One region of the Pararhizobium sp. DWP3-4 genome, then DNA from elsewhere that is predicted to be linked to it. Evidence: predicted binding sites of a transcription regulator. Region 1 holds the regulator's gene; each other region holds the start of a gene.
The links. Region 1 encodes PhoB, which activates phosphate uptake and scavenging genes when phosphate is short. Its sites were predicted from a motif close to TGTCATNNANCTGTCAT; they were not measured.
Positions count from the first base shown of each region.

Region 2: ACP7E6_RS19705 (NAD-glutamate dehydrogenase) is a predicted target of PhoB. The motif match lies at 2,599-2,615, and genes of this name have one in related genera.
Region 3: phnC (phosphonate ABC transporter ATP-binding protein) is a predicted target of PhoB. The motif match lies at 2,604-2,620, and genes of this name have one in related genera.

Region 1 covers NZ_JAFCXF010000002.1:744,828-749,108, reverse strand. Annotated here, with positions in the region: gene pstB (phosphate ABC transporter ATP-binding protein PstB) at 1-604, shown strand, start outside; gene phoU (phosphate signaling complex protein PhoU) at 683-1,393, shown strand; gene phoB (phosphate regulon transcriptional regulator PhoB) at 1,501-2,184, shown strand; gene ACP7E6_RS08885 (VOC family protein) at 2,206-2,583, opposite strand; gene ACP7E6_RS08880 (GcrA family cell cycle regulator) at 2,597-3,130, opposite strand; gene ACP7E6_RS08875 (aspartate aminotransferase family protein) at 3,564-4,281, shown strand, end outside.
Region 2 covers NZ_JAFCXF010000007.1:262,891-267,171, reverse strand. Annotated here, with positions in the region: gene ACP7E6_RS19705 (NAD-glutamate dehydrogenase) at 1-2,371, opposite strand, end outside; gene pdxY (pyridoxal kinase PdxY) at 2,658-3,533, shown strand; gene ACP7E6_RS19695 (carbonic anhydrase) at 3,747-4,281, shown strand, end outside.
Region 3 covers NZ_JAFCXF010000007.1:154,898-159,178, forward strand. Annotated here, with positions in the region: gene phnE (phosphonate ABC transporter, permease protein PhnE) at 1-600, opposite strand, end outside; gene phnD (phosphonate ABC transporter substrate-binding protein) at 708-1,613, opposite strand; gene phnC (phosphonate ABC transporter ATP-binding protein) at 1,706-2,542, opposite strand; gene ACP7E6_RS19165 (DapH/DapD/GlmU-related protein) at 2,684-3,301, opposite strand; gene phnL (phosphonate C-P lyase system protein PhnL) at 3,298-4,005, opposite strand; gene phnK (phosphonate C-P lyase system protein PhnK) at 4,008-4,281, opposite strand, start outside.

The DNA of each region.
Region 1 (4,281 bases):
CATGAACGACACCATCGACAGCTGCCGCGTTACCGGCAAGATCACCCTCGATGACGGCGACATCTACGACCCGAGCATCGACGTGGTGGAACTTCGTGCCCGCGTCGGCATGGTCTTCCAGAAGCCCAACCCGTTCCCGAAGTCGATCTATGAAAACGTCACCTACGGTCCGAAGATCCACGGTCTCGCCCGCACCAAGGCCGAACTCGATCAGATCGTCGAGTCAAGCCTGCAGAAGGCCGGCCTCTGGAACGAGGTGAAGGATCGCCTGCATGAATCCGGCACCGGCCTTTCCGGTGGTCAGCAGCAGCGTCTGTGCATTGCCCGCGCCGTTGCCGTCAGCCCGGAAGTCATCCTGATGGACGAGCCGTGCTCGGCGCTGGATCCGATCGCGACCGCCAAGGTCGAGGAACTGATCCATGAACTGCGCACGAACTACACGATTGTCATCGTCACGCACTCGATGCAGCAGGCCGCCCGCGTTTCGCAGCGCACCGCCATGTTCCACCTCGGCAATCTCGTCGAGGAAAACGACACCGACAAGATGTTCACCAATCCGGACGACCAGCGGACCCAGGACTACATCATGGGCCGCTTCGGCTGAGGACTTAGCTTGCCACCCTGTCATGAGGGCAGGGTGGTGGCCTTCCAACCCGGATTGTGATCGCAAGGAAAAACAATCATGTCTACGCACATTGCTTCCGTCTACGACGAAGATCTGAAGTACCTGACCCGGCGTATCTCCGAGATGGGCGGCCTGGCCGAACAGATGGTGGCCGAATCCGTGCGCGCGCTGGTCAATTCCGACTTGGCGCTTGCCCAGAAGGTCATTTCCGACGACGCCATTCTCGATGAGGCCGAGCGCCAGATCGGCGAAAAAGCAATCGTCACCATCGCCAAGCGCCAGCCGATGGCTGCCGACCTGCGCGAAATCATGGGATCGATCCGCATTGCCGCCGATCTCGAGCGGGTCGGCGATCTCGGCAAGAACAACGCCAAGCGGGTCATCGCCGTATCGACCGCCAGCCTGCCGCGTCAGCTGGCCCGCGGCCTCGAGCATCTGGCCGAGCTTGCGCTCGTTCAGCTCAAGGAAGTGCTCGACGTCTATGCGTCGCGTTCGCCGGAAAAGGCCAACAGCATCCGCGAACGCGACAACGAGATCGATGCGATCTACACGTCGCTTTTCCGTGAACTGTTGACCTACATGATGGAAGATCCGCGCAACATCACGCCTTGCACGCATCTCTTGTTCTGCGCCAAGAACATCGAGCGCATCGGCGACCACGCCACCAACATCGCCGAAACCATCTATTATATGGCGACCGGCGCGCAGCCTGTCGGCGAGCGACCGAAGGACGATACGGCCAACACGGTCGGCGCGATCGGTAACTGATCACGCGATAAAGTAAGTAAATTCTTACGCACTGATTGCGCGAGCGACCGCTGGAGCCGCTCGGCAAGCCTTCGGCCATCCGGCCGGGCGCCAAGGAGCTGAACTGAATGTTGCCAAGAATTGCCGTCGTTGAAGATGAAGAGGCGCTCAGCGTCCTCCTCCGATACAATCTTGAGGCCGAAGGGTTTGAAGTCGATACGATCAATCGTGGCGACGAGGCGGAAATGCGCCTGCAGGAACGCCTTCCCGATCTCCTGATCCTCGATTGGATGCTGCCGGGGGTTTCCGGCATCGAACTGTGCCGCCGGCTGCGCCAGCGCTCCGAGACAGAGCGCCTGCCGATCATTATGCTGACGGCACGCGGCGAGGAAAGCGAACGTGTTCGCGGGCTCGCCACCGGCGCCGACGACTATGTGGTCAAGCCGTTCTCGACGCCCGAACTGATGGCGCGGGTCAAAGCGATGCTGCGCCGGGCCAAGCCCGAAGTGCTGTCAACGCTGCTGAAATGCGGCGATATCGAACTCGACCGCGAAACCCATCGCGTCCATCGCAAGACCCGCGAAGTTCGTCTCGGACCGACCGAGTTCCGCCTGCTGGAATTCTTCATGGCCTCGCCCGGCCGTGTCTTTTCGCGCTCGCAGCTTCTGGACGGCGTCTGGGGCCACGACATCTATGTCGATGAGCGCACCGTGGACGTCCATGTCGGACGCCTGCGCAAGGCGCTGAACTTTTCCAACATGCAGGACGTGATCCGCACCGTGCGCGGCGCCGGCTATTCGCTCGAAAGCTGAGCGCCGTACAGGGAAGAACCGTCAGACACTGCCGAGCGGTTCGCCAATCTCTATGGCGTGACCATCCGGATCATAAAGGCGGAAGACCCTCTGCCCCCAGGCTTGCGTCTCGATGGGGTGGATGAGGTTTACATCGCCGGCAATGCGCTCGAAAAGCGCATCCAATTTATCGTGTTCGAAATAGAGCAGGATATTTTGGCGGCCATAGGGCTCGGGAATGACTGACGAATGTCCCCAGATCGTCGTTTCCAGGGATTTGCCGTCATGGATGGCAAATCCCGTTTCAAACATGATGAAATTGCCGAAGTCTCGGCTGATCACCAATCCCAGTATCTCGCAATAGAAAGTCTTCGAGATGCCAATATCCCGCACGAACGGGATGGGATTGACGAAACGCACGGCCGATCCGGCCTCAGCGGGCCCGGCGACGCTCGCCGGACGGCTGGTAGGCAAGCTTGGCGTGGAATGTGCAGTAGGGCGATGTGTCCGGGGAATCGTTGCCGCAGAAGTGGAACTCGTCCTTCATCGGATCGCCGATCGGCCACTTGCAGGTGCGGTCGGTAAGCTCGGTCAGGACCAGGCGGCGCGACATTGGAACGACAACGTTATTGCCGGCCGGTGCTGCTTCCTGATCCTCGCTCGCGCCGATTTCCACTTCTTCCTTCATGACGGTTGCACCGGCGGTGCGGGTCACTGTGCGGGTGGCGGTCATGCGCGACGCTGTGTAAGTCGGTGCACGCGGCGCAGCGGACGGTGCTGGACGTTTTGCACGTGCCGTTGCAGTGCTGCCGCCGGCCTTGGCGCGGCCCGGCAGGCAGAGACGGTGGACCTTGCCGATGACGGCGTTACGGCTGACGCCGCCGAGCTGTGCAGCGATCTGGCTCGCGCTCAAGCCTTCGGCCCACAATTTCTTGAGTTTTTCGACCCGCTCGTCAGTCCAATTCATGGTCTTGTCTCCATTCCCAGCGTTGGTGATGGTCGAATCCTCCACCGAGCCCTGGATGTGATCCGAGGCTGAAACGCGATAACACTTTTGGTGACTAGGTCCGCCGCATGCGTTCTAGTAATTGTTTCTTAACGTAGAGCCCGGGGGACTCTCTGACAAGAGTCCGGGGAATCTCACCGAATCGATTTCTGAGTTTTCCCCAACTTGCTTGCGATGCGTGGCATTTTTGCAAGGGTATCCGGCTAAAAAAATTGCGTCCGTTGTATAGCCGTGAATTGCCGGAAATCATGGGCTTTTGTTGACATCGCAGTGCGAAGTGAAGATAGTGCCCCTGCCGCCGAAAGGCGGCATTTTGATTTTTTGCGGGTTGGTCACAGCCCTGTCGACGACGCCGATTGTACAATTGCCGTGATGGTTTGAGGAGACATGCGCCATGGCCGATGCCACGCCGCTTTATGACACATATGCACGCGCGCCCCTGCGCTTCGAGCGCGGCGAAGGCGTCTGGCTGATCGCCGAGGACGGTACCCGATATCTCGATTTTGCTGGCGGTGTGGCGGTTAATTCGCTGGGGCACGCACATCCGCATCTTGTGTCGGCATTGAAGGAGCAGGCAGACAAGGTCTGGCACCTCTCCAACCTTTATGAAGTTCCCGGCCAGGAAAGCCTCAGCCGCCGGCTGACGGAAGCGACGTTCGCCGACAAGGTGTTTTTCACCAATTCCGGTGCAGAAGCGCTGGAATGCGCCATCAAGACGGCGCGGCGCTATCATTTTTCCAAGGGCCAGCCGGAAAAGTTTCACATCATCACGTTCGAAGGCGCCTTCCACGGCCGCACGCTGGCGACCATCGCCGCCGGTGGGCAGGCAAAGTACTTGGAAGGCTTCGGCCCGAAGGCGCCGGGCTTCTATCAGGTGCCATTCGGCGACATGGGCGCCCTGAAGGCTGCCATCAGCGAAGAGACCGCTGCGATCCTGATCGAGCCGATCCAGGGCGAGGGCGGTATCCGCACGGTACCGAAGGAATTCATGCAGGAATTGCGTGCCCTTTGCGACGAATACGGCCTGCTGCTCATCCTCGACGAGGTCCAGAGCGGCGTCGGCCGGACCGGCAAGCTGTTTGCGCATGAATGGGCTGGCGTCACCCCGGACA
Region 2 (4,281 bases), on a different contig from region 1:
GGTGCACGCCTTCGACCTGCGTGCCATAGACGAAGATTTCGCGGAAAGGCCGCGGCTCCGGCAGGCCGTCGAGGATCTTCGGATCGAGCTTGAAAGCCAGCATCACCTTCGGATTGCCATCGGCATCGCGCTGGAAATAGTTGGTGCGCAGCGTCGCCTCGACGGCGTTGACGTAGCGCCGCAGGATTTGGTCCTCGTCAAGGATTGGAACGGCGTCCAGGGCCTGTTCGATCGCCGCTCTCAACGCTGCAGTGCGCTTGGTCTTCGGCTTGTCTTCCAGCACGGGATCCATACGGGTGACGAAAAGCTTGAAAATATCCGCAGCGATTGCTGGATATTTGTTCAGCGTGTCGGCGAGATAGCCTTGGGAATAGGTGATGCCGGCCTGGCGCAGGTAGCGCGCATAGGCGCGCAGCACCGTCACCTCGCGGGCGCTGAGGCCGGCAAGCAGGATCAGCCGGTTGAAGCTGTCATCTTCGATCACGCCGTTCCAGGCGGAAAGATAGGCTTCCTCCAGCATCGGGCCGGTCTTGTCGAGACTGAGCAGATGTCCGTCGCGATGGATCAGTTCCATATCGTGCAGAACGACGAGCCGATCGCCGCCCTTGGCGCAGGAGACGGTAATATCATGGGTCTGTTCGCTGATAACCCGGAAGCCGAGGTTTTCCAGCAGCGGCACACGGTGCGACAGCGAAACCGGCTCGCCGGCATGGAAAATCTTCAGCTCCAGCGATTCCGGGCCCTTGCCGCGCTTCTGATAGAAAGCGATGCGGATCGGGTCATCAGGCGAGCAGGCCGCGATATCGGCGAGATCGGCATGGGCCTCGGCTGGCGTGAAGGCTGCCTGATAGGCTTCATTGACGGAGATCGACACGCCGTCATGGCGCGCCAGCAGGTTGAACCGGTCGATCCAGCGGGTGACGATATCGCGCACCGCGTCTTCCAGCTTGGCTTGCGGCACACGCGGCGTCTTGCCGCCGGAACGGCCGATGATGAAATGCACGCGGGCAAGACCGCCCTCAGGGAAAGCCGGATAATAGGCGGACACGCGGCCGTCATAGACGGTCTTCAGATAAAGCCCGATCTTTTCGCGCACGTCGGAATCATACTGTTCGCGCGGCACGTAAACTATAACGGATACGAAACGGTCGAAGTGATCGATACGCGGCAGAACCCGGATTCGCGGCCGGTCCGCCAGTTCGTTGATCTGCTCGCAGAAACTTGCCAAAAGGCTGACGTCGATCTGGAAAAGGTCGTCTCGCGGATAGGATTCCAGCGTGTTGGTCAGCATCTTGCCTGAATGGCTCTGCGGATCGAAGCCGAAATGATCGACGATCTTCTCGACCTTGAAGCGGAGCAGCGGAATGTCGGCTGCCGGGCGCGTATAGGCGCTGGAGGTGAACAGGCCGACGATGCGCAGTTCGCCGGCGACATTGCCGGCCTTGTCGAAGCGCTTGACCCCGATATAATCCATATAGGCGCGGCGGTGCACCACAGATTTGACATTGGCCTTGGTGACGATGAGGAAATCCGGGCCGTTGAGAAAGGCAAGGATTTCCGGCGTCGTCAGCACGGCATCCTTTCCCTGGCGCAGCACGCGCACGTCGGGATTGGAAAGAATACCGAGGCCGCGCCCTTCGCCGCGTTCGACCACGGCATTCTCGCCCTTGCCGGAATAGGTGTATTCGCGCATGCCGAGGAAGGTGAAATTGTTGCCGCGCAACCAGCGCAGGAAGGCCAGCGCCTCGTCGCGATCGCCCTTCTTGCTGTTGGGGGCGTGGTTTTCCAATTCGTTCATCGCCTGATCGAGCAGGCCCGACATCGAGGTCCAGTCGCCGACCGCCTGATGAACCTGGGAGAGCACGTTGGCAATCCGCTCCTTCAGGTCTTCGGCTTCGGTGTCGGTGACGCGGCTAATATGAATCTGAATATGGCTGATCCGGGTGGCCGGATCGCTCTTTTCTTCCGGGTCGAAGATTTTAGCCGGCTTTCCGGCCTCAAGAACCAGAATAGGATGTACGGCAAGATGAATGTCACGGTGGGTGCTGGTCACCTCGCCCATGATCGAATCGTAGAGGAAGGGCATGTTGCGGTCGGTCACGGACAGGATCGAGACGTCGGTTGCATTCGGCGCGATGCCGTCTACCGATTCGACGGAGATGACCGGACGGTCGCTTTCCTTGCGATTGATGGCGGTCAGCGCATGCGCTGCCGTCAAAGCCAGCATGGTGGGCGTATAGGCGTCGAGATCGTCATGGCTGGCACGGCGAAACAGGATCTCCGGAGCGAGCATTTTCACCCCCAGCAGCTTGCCGGCTTCGCTCACCGCTTCGAAATGACGGTCTTTTTTCGGATTGTATTTGGTGCCCATGACGTATCTCCCCGCAATCACCATTTTGGCCAAACCTAACAGAAGAATTGTCCATGGCGATTGTTTTTGTGGCTATTTTTCGGTCAGATTGATCCAATTCGGAATGGTTTTATGAAATTTTCGGGAAGAATTGGCCGATTTTCGAATTCAATCGGTTGTATTTGCATATTTCTTTGTTCTCATGAACGAGCCGGAAATGTGTCCTTTCGATCTTTTGGCAGTCGCAGTTGACAGCGGCATGACTGTCGGGCGATCTGGGCAGCTCGAAACAGCGGAAAATCGCAAAATGTCTGAGCCTGCCCCCGGCGCCGTCATCGTCATTTCCAGCCATGTGATTCGCGGGTCCGTGGGCAATCGCGCTGCCGTCTTTGCGCTAGAGACGCTGGGTTATCCGGTCTGGGCCTTGCCGACGGTGATCCTGCCCTGGCATCCCGGCCATGGCCCCTCGACGCGAGTGACGGTCGGCCCTGATGATTTCGACAGGTTGATCGACGATCTGATCCGCGCCCCGTGGACGGGAGAGGTGCGGGCTGTTCTCTCCGGTTATCTCGGTGCCGCCCATCAGGCGGACGGTGTGGCGCGGCTGGTCGAGGCTTTGCGGGCGAAGAATCCGGACCTGTTTTATGCCTGCGACCCGGTAATGGGCGATGTCGGCGGGCTGTACGTGCCTGAGGCCACGGCGATCGCGATGCGCGACCGGTTGCTGCCATTGGCCTCGCTTGCCACGCCAAACCGGTTCGAGCTGGCCTGGCTCTGCGGCGCCGAGCTTGAGACGAACACCGCCATTCTGGAAGCGGCCCTGTCGCTCGGGCCGTCGCGCATGCTGGTGACATCTGCCATCCCGATGATGAATGGCGGCACCGGTAATCTCTATCTGTCCGGCAATCATGCGCTGCTGGCCGAGCATCGGCTGATCGACAATCCGCCGAACGGGACTGGCGACCTCTTGGCGGCCTTGTTCGTTGCCCGGCTTCTGGAAGGCTTGAACGAGGAGCGCGCCTTGCAGCTGGCAACCGCCAGCGTCTTCGAGATCATCGCGCGCACGGGCAAGCGCGGTGCCGATGAGTTGACGCTCGAGCGGGACGCGTCCAGTCTTGCGACGCCGATGGCGATGGTTCAGATGCGCCGGTTGCTGCATCCCGGTCAGAAACGGCGCTCCTGATATCGTTCGGCCGATCTACCCTCTTGCCAGCCCATGCCTTGAGCGAATAAACCGTTTTTCACCCACGCAAACCAAACGGAGAATTTCGGATGTAACCGGCGGCGCGGGCTGCCGTAATTTGCCTGTGTGCGGCGCACAAAGATGGTATGTGCTGCAGAGCCGACATGCGAATGTACATCTCAATTGTCTAAATAATTGGAGTGATCAAGCATCATGCAGCGTTTCCCGGACTATTTGCTGAACGGCTACAACAATTTCATGAGCGGCCGCTTCAGCGAGCAGCAGCAGCGCTACAAGGCCTTGGCCGAAACCGGTCAGCAGCCGAAGACCATGGTCATTGCCTGTTGTGACAGCCGCGCGGCGCCGGAAACCATCTTCGACAGCGGCCCCGGCGAATTGTTTGTGGTGCGCAACGTCGCCAACATGATGCCGCCTTACGAGCCGGACGGCCAGTATCACTCGACATCGGCGGCTCTCGAGTTCGCCGTGCAGGTGTTGAAGGTCAGCGATATCGTCGTCATGGGCCATGGCCGCTGCGGGGGCATCAAGGCAGCACTCGATCTCGATGCCGAACCGCTGTCACCCGGCGATTTCATCGGCCGCTGGATGAACCTCCTGAAGCCCGCTGCCGAGCAGATCCACAACAACGAATTGATGACTGCGGCCGAGCGCCAGCGGGCGCTGGAGCGGGTCTCCATCCGCAACTCGATCGCCAACCTGCGGACCTTCCCGTGCGTCAAAATCCTCG
Region 3 (4,281 bases), on a different contig from region 1:
CGCACCGACCGTATGGATCGACACGGCGATCATCGCCGGGATCGGTCCTAGGGAAAGGATCGCGAGAAAAAAGCCGGCGATCACCACTTCCGGAAAGGCTCGCAGGATTTCCATCACACGCCGGGCCAAGCCGCGAACCCACGGGTTGGGCATCAGGTTGCGGGCGGCAAAGAAGCAGAGAATGAAGCCGAAGAACATGCCGAAGATGGTCGAGAAGATGGCGATATTCAGCGTTTCCAGCATCTTGTAGAAATATTCGGGCACGTAAATGCTGTCGGTCAGATACATCCGGCCTTCGGGATAATTGTATTTCAGGCTGCCGTCGTCATAGGGCGAGGGCAGATCGAACATCGCCCGGCCGATTTCCGCACCGTCGCGGGGCACGAGGTCGCCGACGAAATCGAAGAAATAGGGCAGGCGATCGAAGAACTTGCCGGCATTGGTCGCATTGGCAAACCACAGCGATCCGGACAGAGCCACGGCCAAGAGCGCAAGACCAAGAAACGTGTAGGTGCGGCGGCGGAGATTGAGCTCCTGCCAGTGGCGTTCGACCACGGCGCCATTGTCGCTCAAGGTCGTGGGAAGCGCTGACGTGGCCATGAAGTCTCCGGCAAACACGAGGCCTCGCTGGGCGTCATGCCCCGAGACTGCTTAAACAAGGAAGCGCTGGTCGGAATGGCCGGCCAGCGCTTTGAATTTTGACGATATCAGCCGCCGATGGTCGACTTGCGGGCGTCGATGATCGGCTTGTAGAAGTCGGAGTTGACTTCGACGAAGCCCTTGAAGTCGCCGCCCATGACGCCGGCAAAGCAGGCTGCATCGGTCTTCGGCAGATCGAGCATGAACTGCTTGAACTTGGCCTTCATGTCATTGTTCATCGAGGTGCGAACGACGATCGGGCCGTTCGGGATCAGCGGCGAGCGCCACAGTTCGACCAGGTCGTTCATGTCGAGAACGCCCTTTTCGACCATCTTGTGCAGGTTGCCGGACGTGTAACCGTCCTTGAACTCGCCGATGCCCGAGCCGAAGGTCGTGCCCGCATCGAAAGTGCCCTTGAGCACTTCGAGAACGAGGTTTTCATGGCCGCCGCCGAAACCGGTTTCAGCGAAGAATTCCTTGACCGGCATGCCGATCGTCTCCGGCAGCGTCACGCTCGGGATCAGGTAGCCCGAAGTCGAGTCCGGATCAGCAAAGCCGAGCTTCTTGCCTTTGAGGTCGGCGACGCTGGCATAGCCCTTGTCCTTGCGGGCAACCATGATCGAGTAGTAGCCGGTCGAGCCGTCGGACTGTTCGGTCGTCAGGATCGGCTCGACGGCGTCAGCCTTGGCGAGAAAGATCTTGGCATAACCGGACGCGCCGAGTTCGGCATAATCGAGCGTGCCGCCGAGCAGGCCCTGGATAACGCCGTCATAGTCGGCGGCCGGGAAGAAGGAAACCTTCTCGACATTCAGCGCCGTCTTCAGGTGATCGCCGAGGCACTGGTAGTTGCGCAGGCGGTCGGCTTCGTTTTCGCCACCGATGATGCCGACGCGGAATTCCTTGAGGTCTTCAGCCTGAACGTGGCCAACGAGGGCAAAGAGCGCAACAGCGCTCAAAAGTGCTTTCTTCAACATAAGGGTCTTCTCCTGTTATCCCGGCGGCGCCGGTTCACATTCGGTTGCAAAGCGTCTGCCCTTGACGCGGGCTTTCGATCCCGGCTCGCTCTCTAGAGCCCGGCCAGTGCCAGCGGCTTGACGCCGGCGGATTTCGTGTTGTCCTGCGCAGCCGGAATATTGATGCTGGTCGACGTCATCGATTCATCAAGCTCGGCGCCCGAACCGTAGATTTCGGCAACCGCTGCCGCGGTCAGTTCCTGCGGCGGCCCATCGAAAACAACGCTTCCATGCGCCATGCCGATGATGCGCTCGCAGTAATTGCGCGCCGTATCCAGCGTGTGCAGGTTGGTGACGACAGTGATGCCGTCGCGCTCGTTGATATCGCGCAGAGCGTCCATGACGATCTTGGCATTCAGCGGGTCGAGCGAAGCGATCGGCTCGTCGGCGAGCAGCATCTTCGGCTGCTGCATCAGGGCGCGGGCAATCGCGACACGCTGCTGCTGGCCGCCGGACAGGGTGCCGGCCGGCTGCAGCGCCGTCTGTTCGATACCCAGACGTTCCAGCGCGCCGATCGCCATGATCCGCTCTTCGCGGGTGAACATGTTGAGGATACTGAGAACCGTCGAGCGGTGATTGAGGCGGCCGAGCAGCACGTTGGTCAAAACGTCGAGACGCGGCACAAGATTGAACTGCTGGAAGATCATGGCGCAATCGCGCTGCCAGTTGCGAAGGGCTGCACCGCGCAGCGACGATACTTCGAGATCACCGAAATGGATGGAGCCCGACGAAACATCGTTGAGACGATTGATCATCCTGAGCAACGTCGACTTGCCCGCACCGGACCGGCCGATGATGCCGACCATCTGGCCCTGCGGGATGTTGAAAGTAACCGAGTTGACGGCAATCTTCTTGCCGAACTGACGGGTTACATTCTTCAGCTGAAACATGGGCAGTCGTCCTCTGGCAGTGGCACCGGTTACCGGTATGCCCTTGCCATAATGGCGGTTGATGAAAGGGGAATGTCAGTTTGATGTTGTTTTTGTTACAGTCCACAATCCCCGCAAAGGCGGGGATTGGCGTGCCAAAACTCAGGCATTGTGACGGGCAAGGAATGCGTCTGCATCGAGCATTCTGAAGTCGTCGAGGGCCTCGCGCAGCTTGGCGTGATCCCAATCCCACCAGGCCAGCTTCTCGAAACGGCCGGCAATCTCCTTGCCGAAACGTTCGCGGATCAGCTTGGCCGGAACGCCGCCGACGATGGTGTAGGGCGCCACATCCTTGGAGACGACCGCCCCGGAGCCGACGACCGCGCCGTTGCCGATCGTGACACCGGGCAGCACCGTCGCCCCGTGGCCGATCCAGACATCGTGCCCAATGACGACCCGGTTTTCACGCCGCCAGGCAAAGAAGTCCTGCTCCACATCGGCATCCGGCCAGTAGTTCGAAGCGCGATAGGTGAAATGGTGAAGCGTTGCCCGCCAGGTCGGATGGTTGGTGGCGTTGATGCGAACGGATGCCGCCAGATTGGCGAATTTTCCGATCGTCGCACACCAGATCATCCCGTCGCGCTCGATATAGGAATAGTCGCCGAACTCGACCTCGTCGAGGCGGCAACGATCGCCCACTTCCGTATACCGCCCAAGGGTCGATTGATTGACGGTGGCGGTCGGGTGGATCGTCGGTTCCACACTCAGTTTCTGGCTCATGCGGCAGCCTTTCGCGGCGAAAAGGCGGAGACGTCGAGGATGCGGTCGGCGACGGCATCGCGGACTTCCTCGTCGTGGAAAATCCCGAGCAGGGCAACCCCTTCAGCCTTCTTGGAGGCGATCATCTCGACCACCACCCGGCGGTTCGTCGCATCCAGCGACGCCGTCGGTTCGTCGAGCAGAAGGATTGCATGGTCGGTAATGAAACCGCGGGCGATGTTGACGCGCTGCTGCTCGCCACCCGAGAAAGTGGCCGGCGGCAACTGCCAGAGTTCGCGCGGCAGATTGAGTTTCGCCAGCAGCTCAGCCGCCTTTTCACGCGCGACAGCCTGATCGACCCCGCGCGCCAGAAGCGGCTCGGCAACGACATCGAGCGCCGACACGCGCGGAACGACGCGCAGGAACTGGCTGACATAACCCAGCGTATCGCGCCGGACTTCCAGCACCGCGCGGGGTGCTGCCTTGGCGAGATCGACCAGATGGCCTTGATGCTCGATCAGGATCTGGCCGGCATCGACGCCGTAATTGCCGTAGAGCATCTTCAGGATCGAACTCTTGCCGACCCCGGACGGACCGCCGAGCACGACGCATTCACCCTTCTTGACGGAGAACGACACGCCATTGACGACCGGCAACCGGATACCGTCGCGCAGGTGCATGGTGAAGCTCTTGGCGACTTCGGAAACAACGAGGGGAGTGGCCATGGTTACACCTGAAGGATCGAGGAAACGAGGAGCTGGGTGTAGGGCTCGCGCGGATCGTCGAGAACCCGGTCGGTCAGCCCATGCTCGATCACCAGACCGTCTTTCATCACCATCATCCGGTGCGACAGAAGCCGGGCGACGGCAAGATCGTGGGTAACGATGATCGCCGACAGGCCGAGGTCATGGACAAGGCCGCGCACCAGATCGAGCAGACGGGCCTGAACCGACACATCGAGACCGCCGGTCGGCTCGTCCATGAACACGAGACGCGGGGAC